DNA from 4 places in the Neobacillus sp. C211 genome. Region 4 is predicted to be linked to each of the others. Evidence: riboswitches for the same ligand, from Rfam matches in the RefSeq annotation. Region 4 holds a riboswitch; each other region holds the start of a gene.
The links. A riboswitch is a leader RNA that binds a small molecule or an ion and turns the genes downstream of it on or off. The one in region 4 is predicted to bind S-adenosylmethionine.
Positions count from the first base shown of each region.

Region 1: linked by a shared signal. The riboswitch ahead of ACSU6B_RS27955 (homoserine dehydrogenase) and the one ahead of ACSU6B_RS02960 (methionine ABC transporter ATP-binding protein) in region 4 are both predicted to bind S-adenosylmethionine.
Region 2: linked by a shared signal. The riboswitch ahead of ACSU6B_RS11670 (sugar ABC transporter substrate-binding protein) and the one ahead of ACSU6B_RS02960 (methionine ABC transporter ATP-binding protein) in region 4 are both predicted to bind S-adenosylmethionine.
Region 3: linked by a shared signal. The riboswitch ahead of mtnW (2,3-diketo-5-methylthiopentyl-1-phosphate enolase) and the one ahead of ACSU6B_RS02960 (methionine ABC transporter ATP-binding protein) in region 4 are both predicted to bind S-adenosylmethionine.

Region 1 covers NZ_JBPXRO010000054.1:14,697-17,833, forward strand. The annotation lists gene ACSU6B_RS27940 (carbon-nitrogen hydrolase family protein) at 1-1, shown strand, start outside; gene ACSU6B_RS27945 (GNAT family N-acetyltransferase) at 22-684, shown strand; gene ACSU6B_RS27950 (GNAT family N-acetyltransferase) at 704-1,378, shown strand; SAM riboswitch class I at 1,475-1,586, shown strand; gene ACSU6B_RS27955 (homoserine dehydrogenase) at 1,690-2,928, shown strand.
Region 2 covers NZ_JBPXRO010000010.1:113,107-116,243, forward strand. The annotation lists gene ACSU6B_RS11665 (sugar ABC transporter ATP-binding protein) at 1-790, opposite strand, end outside; gene ACSU6B_RS11670 (sugar ABC transporter substrate-binding protein) at 860-1,975, opposite strand; SAM riboswitch class I at 2,105-2,212, opposite strand; gene ACSU6B_RS11675 (MFS transporter) at 2,470-3,137, opposite strand, start outside.
Region 3 covers NZ_CM122574.1:85,408-88,544, reverse strand. The annotation lists gene ACSU6B_RS00500 (pyridoxal phosphate-dependent aminotransferase) at 50-1,225, shown strand; SAM riboswitch class I at 1,308-1,416, shown strand; gene mtnW (2,3-diketo-5-methylthiopentyl-1-phosphate enolase) at 1,489-2,700, shown strand; gene ACSU6B_RS00490 (2-hydroxy-3-keto-5-methylthiopentenyl-1-phosphate phosphatase) at 2,697-3,137, shown strand, end outside.
Region 4 covers NZ_JBPXRO010000002.1:234,064-237,200, forward strand. The annotation lists SAM riboswitch class I at 13-123, shown strand; gene ACSU6B_RS02955 (O-acetylhomoserine aminocarboxypropyltransferase/cysteine synthase family protein) at 189-1,505, shown strand; SAM riboswitch class I at 1,639-1,748, shown strand; gene ACSU6B_RS02960 (methionine ABC transporter ATP-binding protein) at 1,915-2,940, shown strand; gene ACSU6B_RS02965 (methionine ABC transporter permease) at 2,933-3,137, shown strand, end outside.

The sequences.
Region 1 (3,137 bases), on a different contig from region 4:
AACTGAAGGGGTGGGTATAGAATGTATCGAAGTGAATTTTACGTCTATGACCAAGAGCGGCATGTGCCAGTTATCATTCGCAATTATTCAAAAGTGGATTTTGACGATCTTATCAAGATTCAATCCGAGTGCTTCCCACCTCCTTTTCCTTCAGAATTATGGTGGAATAAAGAGCAATTAACAAACCATGTGAACATGTTTCCAGAAGGTGCATTGTGTGTTGAAGTAGCTGGTGAATTAGCTGGGTCAATTACCGGCTTAACTATCGACTTTGATCCTAGCGATAAAAACCATTCGTGGGAAGAAATCACTGACCATGGATATATTCGGAACAATAATCCAAATGGGAATACCTTGTATATTGTTGATATTAGTGTTCGTCCGAAGTACCGCAAACTAGGGCTTGGTAAATTGATGATGCAGTCTATGTACCATGTTGTGATAGAAAAAGAGTTATATCGATTACTTGGCGGGGGCAGAATGCCAGGATATCATAAAAAAGCTGATATCATGACACCAGGACAATATTTAGATGCAACTATTAAAGGGGAAGTTCAAGATCCTGTTATCACTTTCTTGCTGCATTGTGGTCGTGTGCCAATAGGGATTATTGAAAATTATCTAGAGGATGAAGAATCCTGCAATTATGCTGCATTAATGGAATGGAAAAACCCTTTTAGATGAGTGAGAGGAATGAATCATAATGGAATATATTAGAATAACCAGTATAGAAGACCCTAATTTTAAAAAGCTTCATAACTTAATGGGAGAAATATTTCCTGCAGAAGAAGTATTAGAATATGAGCTATGGAAAGAGCCATTAGAAGATCCGAGTATTCGCGTGTTTGTGGCTGTCGATGGAGACGAAGTCACAGGAGCAACTGAATATCGTTATTATCCGGATTGGAATATTGCTATGACAGATTTTACAATCATCAGTAAACCAGGCTTAAGCCTTGGCCGTTTTTTAGCGCAAAACCGTTTAACGGATTTACAACAATTAGCTAAAGAAAATGGTAACGAGCTATTCGGGATGTTTGCAGAAATATACGATCCGTACCGGGTTGAACATCACGAATTTGGTGGAGTAAAGGTTATGGATCCATATGTCCGACGTGAAGTTCTATCCCATATGGGTTATAAACGCATTGATTTTTCATATGTTCATCCTTCCTGGAAAAACAATGGGGAAGCTGTAGCAGGTCTAGATTTATGTTTCATGCCAATTCAAGATGAAGGACTTAATTCACTACCAGCAGACCTGGTAAAGGATTTTCTGACGACATACTATTCAATTCTTTCAAATAAGCCGAAGGAATGGCTCGAAATGATAGATCGACTGGGGAAAAAGGAATTTGTCCCCCTATTACCACTTTAATAAAAAGAAATTTCAAATAATATTGACAACTACCTTGGAATCAACTAGAATTCTCTTTATAACTTTGAAATTTAATGAAAAACTAACTAAATAAAACTCTTATCCAGAGCGGCGGAGGGACTAGGCCCGATGAAGCCCGGCAACCATCAAGGTAATTCTTGAAAAGGTGCTAATTCCTGCAGGTTATTTTTAACCTGACAGATAAGAGGAGGAAATCTACCCTCTTCTTATGAAGAGGGTTTTTTCTTATTTATATGAGATAAAAAAACAACCTATTAGTCATGTCTAATATTATTTAAGGGGTGGAGAGCATGTCTGTCATTAAAGTGGCAATTCTAGGCTTTGGTACAGTTGGGGAAGGCGTTTATAGAACAATTCAATCTCATGCGGAAGAGCTTGAGAGAGTGTTAGGGAGAAAAGTGGAAGTTGCAGCCATACTAATTAAAAATAAGCAGAAAAAGAGAAATATTAATAAAGATGTACTAATCACTTCAGATTTCAATGAAATTTTAAGTCTTCCTCAGCTTGATGTTGTTGTCGAAGCAATCGTGGACAAAGAACCCCCCTTTACTTTTTTAAAACAAGCTATACAAAGTGGTTGCCACATAATCACAGCGAATAAAGAAATGTTTGCACACCACGGGAATGAGTTGCTCGAGTTAGCCGAGAATTATAATGTTTCGGTGGGTTACGAAGCAACAGTTGCGGGTGGAATTCCGGTAATTCAAACCTTAAGGCAGTTATTAAATGTTAACCGAGTTCGTCACATCCAAGGAATTCTTAATGGGACATCGAATTTTATCCTAACGGAAATGCGCGAGAAGAAGCAGTCATTTGCTGATGCTCTTATTTTAGCGCAAGAGAAGGGGTATGCTGAAGTGGATCCAACCAACGATGTGGAGGGCTTTGATGCTTTTTATAAAACAATGATTCTCAGCAGAATTGCTTTTGGGAAAGAACCAAATTGGCAGGATGTTGAACGTGAAGGGATTACTTCAATCACAAGTGAATTAATCGAAGCAACTGAAAAGCTTGGGTTAAGGTTTAAGCATATTGCTAGTATTAGTAAGACAGGTAGTCAAATTAACGCAGAGGTTAAACCAGTCCTTGTTGGGAAATCTCATCCTTTTTATTCTATTGAAGGCGTAGAAAATGCGGTAAATATTCACTCTGATATTGTTGGTAGTATTACTTTGCAAGGACCAGGAGCTGGGATGTATCCTACTGCAAGTGCTGTTATTGAAGATTTGGTCTATGTCTGTCAAAATCGGTCGTCAAATAAGAGTATCACAAAAATAACAGCAGCATGTGATGGAGAGAAAAAAGGGAACGAAAAAGAATTATGGTTAATTCAAGGCCTCTCAAAGAATTATAATAACCCTTTGATTACATGGGTGGCCCAAGCTTCTGATAAGATAGCAATTATCAAGGCAACCAAGGAAGAAATTGAAAAGTTAATTAATCTGAAAAAGGCAACGTGCTACTTTCAAATTATTGGGGAGTATGATACAGAAATTAAGAATAAAGAAGTAACTTTAGCTGTCCTCTAAAAAGCCATTATTCCCGTGATAGAAGAGCACTTTGGTGCTCTCAGATTGTCGAGAAAGGGTATTTTTATCGGCAATTTTTTATTCTCAGCATTTAATTATTCATTGTACCTGCTAATGGGCCTGTTGATTTCCGCTCTAGGCACTTCGCTTTCCACGGGCGGTCCGGGGAGCCTGCGTGCCTTCCGCGGAAATCAACAGGGAGGTAATCA
Region 2 (3,137 bases), on a different contig from region 4:
CCTCAAGGACCGTGCTTCCAATAGACGTATTCTTCTCTGGGAACTGTTCCTCTAATCTTTGACCCAGCATATGCTCCACCACTTTGTTGATGGTCGTATTAGTAACTGCCTCTTTTGCAACAAGTTCACCGTTTCTCATCACAGTTACTTCATCACAGACTCCAAAAATTTCTGGCAGGCGATGGGAAATAAAGATAACACCTACATTTTGCTTTTTTAAATCACGGACAATCCGGAATAGTTCCGTCGTTTCAGTATGACTCAATGGTGCTGTCGGCTCGTCTAAAATAAGAAACTTACATTGATTTGAAACAGCCCTAGCGATTAAGATCATTTGTTTTTCCGCTAACGTTAACTCACTTACTAGCTTCTTCGTCGGAAGCATAATGTTCATACTTGATAGTATTTCATCCGCTCTTTGATGAAGGTTTTTCCATTTCATCCATTGCTTTTTCCCCATGTTATGGACTGTATCGAGGAGCATAATATTTTCGGCGACGGTTAAATACGGAATGAGAGCCGTATCTACTTCTTGATAAACGATTTGTATTCCTGCGTCCTGTGCATTTTTCGGAGAACGAATCCTCAGGTTTTTCTCATCTAAGCTTATTTCACCGGTATAGTGGTCATAAGCACCCGCGAGAACCTTCATTAACGTTGATTTCCCTGCCCCATTTGCCCCAATCAAAGCTTGAATTTCTCCCGTTTTCATCGAAAAGTCGACCTGATTCAATGCCTTCACACCAGGAAACTCTATTGAGATGTTTTTCATCTCCAATGTTGATCTCATCAAAATCATCCCCCGTAAGCAAACACTCTCTTCATCTATTGAAAAAGAGAGTGTCTAGTTGTATACCGACTATTCTTTATAATGCTTCTTTAACGTCTTTATCCACTCTTCCTCAAATGCCGTCGATTGACCCCAGCCTGGGATAATTTTTGCCAGATTAACCATGTTTACAGGCTCTTTTGCTTTGAGAAGATTTTCTTGTGAAACAAGTGAAGCATCTAAATCAAAAGTCTGTGGTGTTTCTTCACCTGCAAGCTTTTTCGCAAGTATTCTCATATCAACAGCACCGATAAGTTTCGGATCGACAGCTGCTGTGTATTTCCAAGCGCTGCCTTTTCTTTGAATTTCTTGCAGATCCGCATTGGAAACATCGATTCCATAAATCTTCACTTCTTCACGTCCCGCTTCTTTCAAAGCTCGTGCTGCACCGATTGCAAAAGCATCCCAAGTAGCAAATATGGCATCCAGTTTGCCCTTTGGATATTTATTTAACATGGCTGCAACTGCGTTTTGTGTTTGTACACTTGTATCTGCCGCAGCCACACCAAAGCGTTCCACTTCTTTAATTTCAGGATTTTTTGAAAGGACTTCTTGATAAACCTTATTACGTCTAACCATTGCAGGGAAACCGTCGACCCATAGGTAGGCAATATTTGCTTTACCCTTTGTATTCTTTACTAGTTGATCAAGGGCTAAAGTTGCTAAGGCTTCATCATCCTGTGAAGTAAGCGTTACTCCATCAAGCTTCGCAATATTTGGATTGGAGTCAAATGTAACTACACTTTTTCCTTTTTCAACTATCTTTTTTACATCATTAACAGTCGCATCATCGTCACCATGAGAGATGATAAATCCATCATAATCCTGGTCTAATGCCTGATTAATCGCATCATGGAACTTAGCTGTATCACCATTTGCGGTAAACACGTCCACTTGAAAACCTAAGGCTTCTCCCTCTTCTTTTGCACCTGCTAAGAATTGGGCAGTATGATCATCACCGCCAATTTTACGGATAACCTTGATTTTTAACGGATCACCACTTGTAAACTTTTCAGATACACCTTCAAGTGAAACCTTTTTATGAGCGCTTGCTTGTTTTTTTTCTCCCTCAGAAGCACAGCCTGTGAGTAAGAGTGTTGCTGCTAACGCTGATACGAGTGTACTTTTAAAGATATTTCTTTTCATGATTAAAGCTCCCCCTTTTAGATTCTTATCAATACTCCATTACTCCGATTGGAAAGGTTTGTTTTTATATAAAAATAAAAAACCTCTCCAGAAAAGAGAGGTTTCATCACAAATTAAGGGACTACTCCTCTCTTATCTTTCAAAACAATAAATTGTTTTGCAGGATTTAGCACCAATTCCAAACGGAACGGTTGCTGGGCGTCATCGGGCCAGTCCCTCTGCCACTCTTGATAAGAGAACGTATTATTCATTTAAAGTAATAAATTAGATTTTAGTCTCCTATTAACAAGTTGTCAATAGTGTTTTGAATATTTCTAATATAGTTATTATTCCTACGCCTCAAAGCTTTTGAATATAAGTGCTGAAAAATATGAAGCGTTACAGCTATAGAAATAAATCCTGAAATGAAGAAAGGCTAACCATTTAATATATAGGCTAGCCTTCTTTTTCAAATTTAATTTCCATGAAGCATGTACATTTTTTAGAGCTGGTTTTTACTCCATTAATTCTGCTGGTAATTCGATCCGCTCTACTTTATTCACGATAAAGATATAAGATAATGCTCCAATGATCAAGACTGCTCCAATAAAGAATAATGCAGCACTGAAGGAATGCGTAGTACTTAAAATATATCCAACTACAATAGGGATTACGATACCAGCCAAGTTACCTGATGTATTAAATATTCCACCGCTTAGTCCAATGATTTCTTTTGGAGACATATCGCCAACAAGCGTCCATGTTGCACCTGCCATCCCTTTGGCGAAAAAGGCTACCGACATGATAAGCATGATGAGTGCTGCTGATGAAGTATAGTTAGCGAGAACAATAATACTTGAAAACAAGAATCCGATTATTATTGGTGTTTTACGTGCTACACCAAGTGACTTTCCACGCTTTAACAACCAGTCGGATATATATCCACCGACAATTCCACCTAAAAAGGCACCTGCATACGGGAGTGAAGCCATAAAGCCAACCTTGAGCATGGACATATGTTTTTCTTGCACAAGGTAGGTAGGGAACCAAGTCAAGAAGAACCAAACAATGGTATTGAGGCAAAACTGTGCAATATAGATTCCAATCATTTGTCGGTTGGTCAAAAGTAGTTTTGCATGAGCCCACCTGATTTTTATCGGTTTATCCCCTGCATTCGCCAAGC
Region 3 (3,137 bases), on a different contig from region 4:
GACTAGAATTTCACAATGATTCTTAAAAAAAATTAAGCAGGTGAGAACAATGAAGCAATTTCCACCATCAGAATTATTAACTAGTCTTCCAAAGCAATTTTTTGCTTCACTTGTTAAAAAAGTGGGGGAATATATTTCACAAGGGTTTGATGTGATTAATTTAGGGCAAGGCAACCCTGATCAGCCAACGCCTTCTCATATTGTTAAAAAACTTCAAGATGCAGCAGCGAATCCATTAAATCATAAATATTCTCCTTTTCAGGGACATCGTTATTTAAAACAGGCTGCCGCTGATTTTTATTTAAGAGAATATGGAGTGAGCATTGATCCGGATAAAGAAGTGGCGATTTTGTTTGGGGGTAAAGCAGGACTTGTCGAAATTCCTCAATGCTTATTAAATCCGGGGGATACCATCCTTGTACCTGACCCCGGTTACCCTGATTATTGGTCTGGGGTTGCTCTTGCAAAAGCTGAAATGGTTACGATGCCGTTACGAGAGGAAAATAACTTTCTACCGGATTATTGCGAACTGGATAAGTCTGTTTTATCAAAAGCAAGGTTAATGTTCCTCAATTATCCTAATAATCCAACAGGAGCTACAGCTACTCATGAATTATTTGATGAGACTATTAAGCTAGCTAGTGATCATGATATTTGTGTTGTTCATGATTTTGCCTATGGTGCTATTGGTTTCGATGGTGAAAAACCAATAAGTTTTATGCAGGTTGAAGGGGCTAAAGAGGTTGGGATAGAGATATATACTTTATCAAAAACCTTTAATATGGCAGGCTGGCGTGTTGGTTTTGCTGTTGGGAATGAGAGTGTGATTTCAAGCATCGAACTTTTACAGGACCATCTTTATGTTAGTTTATTTGGGGCTGTACAAGAGGCAGCGGCTGAGGCTTTAATGGGCCCTCAGGATTGTGTACGGGAACTTAACGATCTTTATGAGCGAAGACGTAATGTATTGATTGATGGGCTTCGTTCATTGGGATGGAATGTCACCGCGCCAAAGGGGTCCTTTTTCGCGTGGCTCAAAGTTCCTGAGGGCAAAACATCTGAGGAATTTGCTAATATTTTACTCGAACAAGCACATATCATGGTTGCACCGGGAATTGGCTTTGGAGAATTTGGAGAAGGATATGTCCGTGTTGGGTTATTAACATCAGAACAACGATTAGCCGAAGCTGTTGAAAGAATTAGTCGTTTGGAAATATTCTGTTAAATTGATTGACATTTTATATTTTTCTTGCGATAATGCAAATTAAAGTTAAACAACATTAAAACTTTATAAAATACGAATCGTTTTCTTATCAAGAGCAGGCGGAGGGAAAAGCCCGATGAAGCCCGGCAACCGACTTAAACCAGTTTTAGGCACGGTGCTAATTCTTGCAGCAACAAGCTGATAGATGAGAAGATGTTAGTTTGCGGCTAACCTCTTCTTTGTTGAAGAGGTTTTTTATGTTTTTTGAAAGGACGTGTTTTTGAATGTCTAAAATAATTGCTACATATTTACTGCATGATGAAAAAAAACCAACCAAAAAGGCTGAAGAGATTGCACTTGGATTAACTGTAGGTTCATGGACGAACTTGCCTGAACTAGAGCAAAGCCAATTACGCAAGCATAAAGGTAGTGTGGTATCCGTTGAAACGATACCTGCAGAAAAAGGTGACCAATCTTTAATCCGCATAGCCTATCCAGCGATTAATTTTTCTAATGACCTGCCTGCTATTTTAACAACCGTTTTCGGTAAGCTTTCATTAGATGGAAAAATAAAATTACTAGATTTACAGTTTGATGACGGATTAAAGAGTCAGTTCCCTGGCCCAAGGTTTGGAATTGAAGGTCTTCGGAAGAAATTAAACGTTTATAATAGACCGCTTTTAATGAGTATCTTTAAAGGAGTGCTCGGTAAAGATCTCGCATTTTTAGTTGAGCAATTAAAGCAACAAGCCCTTGGTGGTGTAGATTTTGTGAAGGATGATGAAATCCTTTTTGAAAATGAGCTGACACCATTTGAAAAAAGAATTGTCGAAGGAAAAAAGGCATTGCAAGAAGTATTTGACCAAACAGGACATCGAACTTTGTATGCAGTTAACCTAACGGGTAGAACATCGCAGCTGAAGGAAAAAGCAAGGAAGGCTGCAGAGCTTGGAGCGGACCTCTTACTGTTTAATGTGTTTTCCTATGGCATAGACGTCCTGCAGGAATTAAGAGAAGACGATGAAATTGCCTTACCGCTTATGGCACATCCTGCAGTTAGTGGTGCTTTTACATCATCTCCAGTTTATGGATTATCCCATTCATTATTGCTTGGAAAGTTGCTTCGTTATGCTGGTGCGGATTTATCGTTGTTCCCATCCCCATATGGAACCGTGGCGTTAGAGAAGACGAAAGCACTGTCGATTGCAAGTGAGTTAACCATAGAAGATGTCTTTAAAAAGTCATTTCCAGTTCCATCAGCGGGAATTCATCCAGGCTTGGTTCCTTTATTAATTCGTGACTTCGGTAATGATTCTGTCATTAATGCAGGCGGAGGGGTCCATGGCCATCCAGAGGGTGCACGCGGAGGGGGCCTTGCGTTCCGTCAAGCGATTGATACCAATCTTAAAGGAAAGTTATTAGCCGAAGGTGCAAAACAGCATCCTGAGCTCCATACGGCACTAAAACTATGGGGTAATGCAGAGGTGACCGTATGACAAAACCAGTGATTTTTTGTGATTTTGACGGAACGGTAACTGAAAGTGATAACATCATTAGCATGATGGAAAAGTTTGCTCCTCAAGGGTGGGAACGGATTAAAGATCAAATCCTCTCACGTGAGATTTCGATCAATGAGGGAGTTGGGAAACTTTTTTCCTTATTACCAAGTAAGTTAAAGGATGAATTGACTGAGTTTGCGATTGAAAATGCAAAGATTCGCCCAGGATTTGGAGAGTTTGTTGAATTTGCGCGTGCAAAAGGTATTCCATTTTATATTGTTAGTGGCGGTATTGACTTCTTTGTTTATCCAATCTTGGAGAAATATGGTCCATTTGATGGAGTTTATTGCAATGAATCGGATTTTACAGACGAGAGAATAAAAATTCTATGGCCGAATGAATGTGATTCATTATGTAACAATGATTGCGGATGT
Region 4 (3,137 bases):
ATTCAATAAACATTCTTATCGAGAGTGGCGGAGGGACTGGCCCTTTGAAGCCCAGCAACCGGTTTATAACACAATCACACGGTGCTAAATCCAGCAGAGCGGAGATGCTCTGAGAGATGAGGAGAGAGTCCCCCTCTTCTATGAAGCGGGGGTTTTGTTTGTTGCATTGCAAAAAAGGAGGAAGTAGTATGGGTGAAAATCAAAAGAAGTATCGTTTTGAAACATTGAGTGTTCATGGTGGATTGTCTCCGGATCCGGTAACGGGGGCTCGAGCCGTTCCGATTTATCAAAACAACGCCTATCAATTTAAGAATACAGAGCATGCGGCAAACCTATTTAGCTTAGCGGAACCTGGGTACATATACACACGCATTCACAACCCTACTACTACCGTTTTTGAAGAAAGAGTAGCATTATTGGAAGGCGGCGTTGGTGCCCTAGCAGTTGCTAGCGGTATGGCAGCGATTACCCTCGCCATTTTAAATATTGCTGAAGCTGGCGATGAAATCGTATCGGCATCAAATCTCTATGGAGGAACATATAATCTTTTTGCAGTGACGCTTCCAAAATACGGGATTAAAGTGAAATTTGTTGACCCTGAAAATCCGGAAAACTTCCGTGCTGCTATTACCGACAAAACAAAGGCTGTTTTCGCTGAAACGATTGGTAACCCAAGCCTTCGTGTACTTGATATTGAAAAAGTCGCCGATATTGCTCATGCAGCAGGTGTTCCATTAATTATTGATAACACCTTTGCCACTCCATATCTGTGCCGGCCAATTGAATATGGTGCCGATATTGTGATTCATTCTGCCACCAAATGGCTCTTAGGAAATGGAACAACTACAGGTGGAGTTATTGTCGATGGTGGGAAGTTCGATTGGAATTCGCCGCGATTCCCTGGTTTTACAACGCCAGATGCCAGCTACCATGACCTGGTTTATGCAGAAGCCCTAGGTGAGATCGCCTATATTATCAAAGCACGTGTCCAATTGCTGCGTGACTTAGGACCGGCATTAAGTCCGCAAAATTCCTTCCAGTTTATCCTTGGACTTGAAACACTGCATGTTCGAATGAAGGAGCATGTGGCTAATACTAAAGAAGTGGTGGAATATTTAACTAATCATCCTGCTGTGGAATGGGTATCTTATCCAGGACACCCGTCCCACCCAGATTATGAATTAGCCAAAAAGTACTTGCCAAAAGGTGCAGGTTCCATGGTTGTCTTCGGGATTAAAGGCGGTAAAGAAGCAGGAGCCAAATTAATCGATTCGATTACTCTATGGGCGCATGTGGCAAACGTTGGCGATGCAAAAAGTTTAATTATTCACCCAGCAAGCACCACCCATCAGCAATTAGATGCTGATGGCCTGAAAGCTGCAGGTGTAACAGAGGATTTGATTCGCCTTTCAATCGGTATCGAGAATGTTGAGGATTTAATCGAAGATCTCGAATCAGCTATTTTGGCTGCTACTGGTGTAATCTCATTAAAGGTAAATGCATAAAAGTTACCAAAACTTATTTTTCCGAATATGAAGTTATTTTCATTGACACCCCTTTTTATCCATGATACGATAACTTTCGTAATATAATTACTTAAACAAATTAACGTTTTAATTGAATATAGGTTACTTGATGCTCTTATCAAGAGAGGTGGAGGGATGTGCCCGATGAAGCCCGGCAACCGTCAATATTTATTATTGAAATGGTGCCAATTCACACAAAGCGATTGCTTTGGGAGATGGGAGAAAGGATTATTTTTAATGATGCCTTTCTGCCTGCGCAGAAAGGCTTTTATTTTGTTAAAACAGAATCTTTTTGTTGAAAAAGTCAAACCCTATATTATATAAGCGGTATATTACAATACAAATCTTTCAGAATGTTAAGTAAATTGGATAAGAAGCAGGTGATTCAATGATATCAATAAAAAATGTCCAGAAGATATTCCCTTCTAAACAAGGTCAGCTAAGAGCCGTCGATGATGTCAACCTGGAAATACAAGAGGGAGAAATATTCGGAGTGATTGGATACAGTGGTGCTGGTAAAAGTACCTTAATCCGAATGTTAAATGGATTAGAGCTGCCAACCGACGGAACTGTAACAGTAGCTGGCCGCGTTATTTCGAAGATTAAAGGCAGTGAGCTTCGAAAAGCACGTCAGGAAATCAGCATGATATTTCAGCATTTTAATTTACTGTGGTCGAGGACGGTTAGTGAAAATATCGCTTTTCCACTCGAAATTGCAGGTGTAAATGGTCCACAAAGAAAAAAAAGAGTGGAAGAGCTTATTAAATTAGTTGGCCTAGAGGGAAGAGAAAATGCTTATCCATCCCAGTTAAGCGGTGGACAAAAGCAACGGGTAGGGATTGCCAGGGCACTCGCTAACAATCCAAAAGTGCTGCTTTGTGATGAAGCAACATCCGCACTTGACCCGCAAACAACAGATTCTATATTGGATTTGTTAGTGGATATTAATAAACGGCTTGGTTTAACGATTGTTTTGATTACCCATGAAATGCATGTCATTCGTAAAATATGCCACCAGGTGGCAGTAATGGAAAACGGAAGAGTCGTTGAGCTTGGTCCGGTGTTGAATGTGTTTAAAAACCCGCAGCAGCCGATTACAAAGCGATTTGTCCAGCAGGTAACGGAACCGGATGAAACGATAGAAACAATCAAACATCTACTCGAACTTTATCCGCATGGACAAGTGGTTCAGCTCTCATTCATCGGGGCAGCAGCAGAACAACCATTAATCACAAACGTCATCCGAGATTTCGATGTTGTCGTAAATATTCTTCAAGGGAAAATATCGCACACGCAAAACGGATCATACGGAACATTATTTATTCACTTGGATGGACAGTTAAGCGAAATACAGAAAGCCATCGATTATATTCACTCACAGCAAGTCGGCGTGGAGGTGATCAGTAATGGCTGATTTTATGGAAATGGTAAAGTGGGAAAATTTAATAGAAGCAACACGTGAAACCATTTATATGACTTCCATTTCAGTGTTTACGACTTTTATATTAGGATTATTCCTCGGTCTGCTATTATTTTTAACAGATAAAGGAAATATATGGGCTAATCGGACTGTTAATGTCGTTATTGCCGGCTTTGTTAATATTTTCAGAT